Regions from separate parts of the Streptomyces venezuelae genome, predicted to be linked through region 1. Evidence: riboswitches for the same ligand, from Rfam matches in the RefSeq annotation. Region 1 holds a riboswitch; the other holds the start of a gene.
What was found. Region 1 has a riboswitch for cobalamin ahead of cobN (cobaltochelatase subunit CobN). Riboswitches for the same ligand answer to the same signal wherever they lie in the genome.

Region 1 (2,449 bases):
CGCACGGCGGACGCCGGGGTGTCGAGGCCGACCGCGTTGCCGATGCGGGAGTGCTTCGTCGGGTACGCGGAGAGCACCAGGGCGAGGCGCTTGTCGGCGGCCGGGATGTGCCTGAGGCGTGCGTGGCGTACGGCGATCCCGGCGACGCGGGCCGCGCGCTCGGCGTCGGCGACGTATGCCGGAAGGCCGTCCTCGTCGATCTCCTTGAAGGAGAAGGGGACGGTGATGAGGCGGCCGTCGAACTCCGGCACCGCGATCTGGCTCGCGGCGTCCAGCGGCGAGACGCCCTCGTCGTTCTCCTCCCAGGCGGAGCGCGACCCGGTCAGGCACAGCGCCTGGAGGATCGGCACGTCGAGGCCGGTCAGCGCGCCCGCGTCCCACGACTCGTCGTCGCCGCCCGCGGAGGCCTCGGCGGGCTTGGTGCCGCCCGCCGCGAGGACGGTGGTCACGATGGTGTCGGCGGCGCGCAGCTCGTCGATCAGCTCGGGCTCCGGGGCGCGCAGCGAGGCCACGTACAGCGGCAGCGCGCGGGCGCCCGCGTCCTCGATCGCCCCGCACAGCGCGTCCACGAACGCGGTGTTGCCGCTCATGTGGTGGGCGCGGTAGTAGAGCACGGCGACCGTCGGGCCGTCGACGCCGGTGCGGGCGGTGCGCTCCAGCGGGCCCCATGACGGGGCGGCCGCGGGCGGCTCGAAGCCGTGGCCGGTGAGCAGCACGGTGTCGGAGAGGAAGCGGGCCAGCTGGTCCAGGTTCGCGGGGCCGCCGTGCGCGAGGTACGCGTGCGCCTCGGCGGCGATGCCGACGGGCACGGTCGAGGAGGCCATGAGCTGGGCGTCGGGTGCCTGTTCGCCGGTGAGCACGACCACGGGGAGGCCGGTGGCGATGAGCTGGTCGAGGCCGTCCTGCCAGGCGCGGACGCCGCCGAGGAGACGTACGACGACGAGGTCGACGCCGTCGAGCAGGGCGGGCAGCTCCGCGAGGTCGAGGCGGGACGGGTTGGCGAACCGGTAGTCGACCGGGCCTCCCGCCGCGCGGGCGCTGAGCAGGTCGGTGTCGGAGGTCGACAACAGCAGAAGCATGCGGGCGCAGGCCTTCCTCGGGGTGTCCGCGCCCCGGGTGGTCGTATGGACGGCAGGAGTTCCTGGCTCGCCCCACGCGGGTGGGGCTCACAGTGGCGGGACCGCGCCGGATTCGCACCGGGCTTCCTCCCTCGGGTCCTGTTGGACCCACGCCGTCGCTGGCGTCGACGGACCTGGCGGTCCGCCGCCTGCATAGTAAGTCCTGCCCGCGGTCGGCGGTGCGGCCACCTGCCAGGACGACCTGTCTCGGGAGAGGACCGGCCGGATCCGCGTGGGTATGCTCGCCGCCATGCCGCCCACCCCAGCACCATCCCCAGATCAGGGCGAATCCCTCATACGTGACCGGGGCGACGCCTGCCCCGGAGCCCTCCGCCTGCACCGCGCCGACGACGGCCTCCTGGCCCGACTCCGCCTGCCCGGAGGCATCTTGACGTCCCGTCAGGTGCTGGCTCTGGAGGCCGCGGCGGAGCGTCTGGCCGACGGCAACCTCAGCGTCACCTCCCGCGGCAACATCGAGCTGCGCGGCCTCGGCGACGCGTGCGCCGGCGAACTCTCCGCGCTGCTCGCGGACGCGGGCCTGCTCCCCTCCGAGCGCCACGAACGCGTCCGGAACGTGGTGGCGTCCCCCCTCGCGGGAACGGACGGAACCGGCCACGCCGACGTCCAGTTGTGGGCCCGTGAGCTGGACGGACTCCTCTGCGCGGAGGACTGGACGCCCCGACTTTCCGGCCGCTTCCTGTTCGCCCTGGACGACGGACGGGGAGACGTGGCGGGCCTCGGCGGCGATGTGACCTTGATCGCAGAATCGGGCGGGACGGCGGTGGTCGGGATGGGCAGCGTGTCGTTCCGGGTCGCCGCGGCCGACGCCCCGCGCGCGGCGCTCGCCGCGGCGAAGGCGTTCCTCGCGGCGGCGGACGCCGCGGGGAACGGGGCGTGGCGCGTGACCGAACTCCCGACCGGGCAGACCGTCGACCTGGGCGGGGCGCTGGAGGCGGCGAGGGTTGACGCCGCACGGATCGGGCCGGAGGGCGAGGGGCCGGGGGGTCTGGCGGTGTCCGGTGGTCCGGGGGCATCCGGTGGTCCGGGTGGTCCGGTGGCTTTCGACGGCACGGCGGTGTCCGGTGGTCCGGTGGCCTTTGGTGCCCCGGTGGCGTCCGGTGGCTCGGGTGGCGGGGCGGTGCCCCGTGGTCCGGGTGGTCCGGCGGTGCTCGCTGGTCCGGGGGCGTCCGGTGACTCGACGGTGTCCGGTGGTGCGGGTGGGGGTTCGGCGGCGCTCGGTGTCGGGGCTGTCGCGGCGGGGGCCGCGGGGCCGGGGGGTCCGCCGCCCGGTGTCATCGGGCGGGCCGTCTCCGTGTACGCCCCGCTCGGGC
Region 2 (2,449 bases), 840 kb from region 1:
TGGCGCTCGGCGAGGTCCGCGGAGGCCTCGTACGACGCGAGCATGATGCGCTCGGCGATGCGGGTGGACAGGGCGCGCGCCTCGGGGGAGTCGAAGGCCAGCTTCAGCTGGAAGAAGACGTCCTGGAGGCCCATCGCGCCGAGACCCACCGGGCGCCACTTGGCGTTGGAGCGTCCGGCCTGCTCGGTCGGGTAGAAGTTGATGTCGACGACGCGGTCGAGGAAGGTGACGGCGGTGCGGACGGTCTCGTCGAGCCGTTCCCAGTCGATGCCGCCGTTCTCGACGAACGCGCCGAGGTTCACCGAGCCGAGGTTGCAGACGGCGGTCTCCCCGTCGTCCGTCACCTCCAGGATCTCCGTGCAGAGGTTGGAGGAGTGGACGGTGTGGCCGGGCTCCGCCGTCTGGTTGGCGGTGCGGTTGGCGGCGTCCTTGAAGGTCATCCAGCCGTTGCCGGTCTGCGCGAGGGTGCGCATCATGCGGCCGTACAGGTCCCGGGCCGACATGGTCTTCCGCGCGAGTCCGGCGGCCTCCGCCCTGCGGTAGGCGGCGTCGAACTCCTCGCCCCACAGGTCGACGAGCTCGGGCACGTCGGAGGGCGAGAACAGCGACCACTCCTGGTCGGCGGCGACCCGGCGCATGAACTCGTCGGGGATCCAGTGCGCCAGGTTCAGGTTGTGGGTGCGGCGCGCGTCCTCACCGGTGTTGTCGCGCAGCTCCAGGAACTCCTCGATGTCGGAGTGCCAGGTCTCCAGGTAGACCGCGGCCGCGCCCTTGCGCCGCCCGCCCTGGTTCACGGCGGCGACCGAGGCGTCCAGCGTCTTCAGGAACGGCACGATGCCGTTGGAGTGCCCGTTCGTCCCGCGGATCAGCGAACCGCGGGAGCGGATGCGGGAGTACGAGAGCCCGATGCCACCCGCGTGCTTGGAGAGCCGCGCGACCTGGTGGTAGCGGTCGTAGATGGAGTCGAGCTCGTCCTGCGGGGAGTCCAGGAGGTAGCAGGACGACATCTGCGGGTGGCGGGTGCCGGAGTTGAAGAGCGTGGGCGAGGACGGCAGGTAGTCGAGGCGGCTCATCAGGCCGTACAGCGCGGCGACCTCGTCGACGGCGCGAACGCTCTCGTCTTCCGCGAGGCCGCTCGCCACGCGCAGCATGAAGTGCTGCGGGGTCTCGATGACCTGCCGGGTGATCGGGTGGCGCAGCAGGTAGCGGCTGTGCAGGGTGCGCAGGCCGAAGTAGCCGAAGCGGAAGTCGGCGCCGTCGGCGAGTGCGGCGTCCACGAGCGCGTCGAGGCGGGCCGCGTGGGCGGCCACGAAGTCGGCGGTGCGGTCGGCGATCAGGCCCTCGCGGTGCCCGACGGCGATCGACTCGGTGAAGGAGCGCACGCCCTGGGAGGCGGCCTCGGCGGCGATGGAGAGCGTGAGCAGCCTGGCGGCGAGCTTCGAGTACGCGGGGTCCTCGGAGATGAGCCCCGCGGCCGCCTCGGTGGCGAGGGTCCGCAGCTCCGCCTCGTCGGCCCGCGCCGAGCGGCCGCGCAGCGCGGCGGCGGCGACCCTGCCGGGGTCGGCGTCGGGGAGGTCGGCGGTGAGGTCGGTCAGGGTGCGCAGCAGCGCGGTCCCCGGCGCGTCGGTACCCGCGGTGCTGTCGGTGGGCTGCGATACCGGCGCTGACGCAGGTTCGGCAGGCGCGATGGTCACGTGGAGCTCTCCCTCGCTCGGCTCTGGGCCAGGGGAGGGGATGGCACACACGGGCGCACCCGGGCAGGGCCAGGGCGGCGTACCGCGTCCACCGGCCCATTCCACGAGGCCCGGACGGTCGGCACCCGGGCCGGACGGCACGGGTGCACTGCCGGCAGGTCTTCGGACTCCGCGTACGACAAATGCGTACACGTCTACCGTTGCGGGACAGTTCCGGACTTGCACCGGATTCCCCTGCGGCGACAGCGAGCACGAGCATACATCTTGTGCTGGCCCCGGGTGGCAGCCCCATATCTTGTGTCTCTTGTGCCGGGGAGTACGAGGTCCGGGAGTACGAGAACGGGCCGCCGGAGTGCTCCGGCGGCCCGCATGTCGTACGTGGCGTCGTACGCGGGAAGGGTCAGTGCCCGCCCGGCGCTCCCGCCGTGGCCGGGGGCAGTTCCTCGATGACGCCGGGGTCGCCGACGTCCGCCGTGTAGTCCCCGGGTGACGTCTCGTCGATGCCCTCGGGGGCGTTCAGGGCCTTCAGGACGAAGGTCATGACCACGGTCACGACGACGTTCAGGACGAACGCGGTGAGGCCGATGTAGCCGATCTCGCCGATGCCGGGGATCTCGTCGGACGAGCCGCCGAAGTGCTTCTGCGTCGGCGACGCGACGCCGTACGCGGCGACCGTTCCGTAGACCATGCCGACCGCCCAGCCGGCGAGCAGCGCCCAGCGGTGGAACCACCGTGTGAAGAGGCCGCCGACGAGC

Region 2: another riboswitch for cobalamin. It lies ahead of DEJ47_RS25740 (ribonucleoside-diphosphate reductase subunit alpha); the one in region 1 lies ahead of cobN (cobaltochelatase subunit CobN).

The regions. Positions count from the first base shown of each region.
Region 1 is NZ_CP029193.1:6,354,035-6,356,483, forward strand. Features, by position in the region: gene cobN (cobaltochelatase subunit CobN) at 1-1,079, opposite strand, end outside; cobalamin riboswitch at 1,113-1,251, opposite strand; gene DEJ47_RS29250 (cobalamin biosynthesis protein CobG) at 1,369-2,449, shown strand, end outside.
Region 2 is NZ_CP029193.1:5,511,359-5,513,807, forward strand. Features, by position in the region: gene DEJ47_RS25740 (ribonucleoside-diphosphate reductase subunit alpha) at 1-1,694, opposite strand, end outside; cobalamin riboswitch at 1,830-1,966, opposite strand; gene mctP (monocarboxylate uptake permease MctP) at 2,095-2,449, opposite strand, start outside.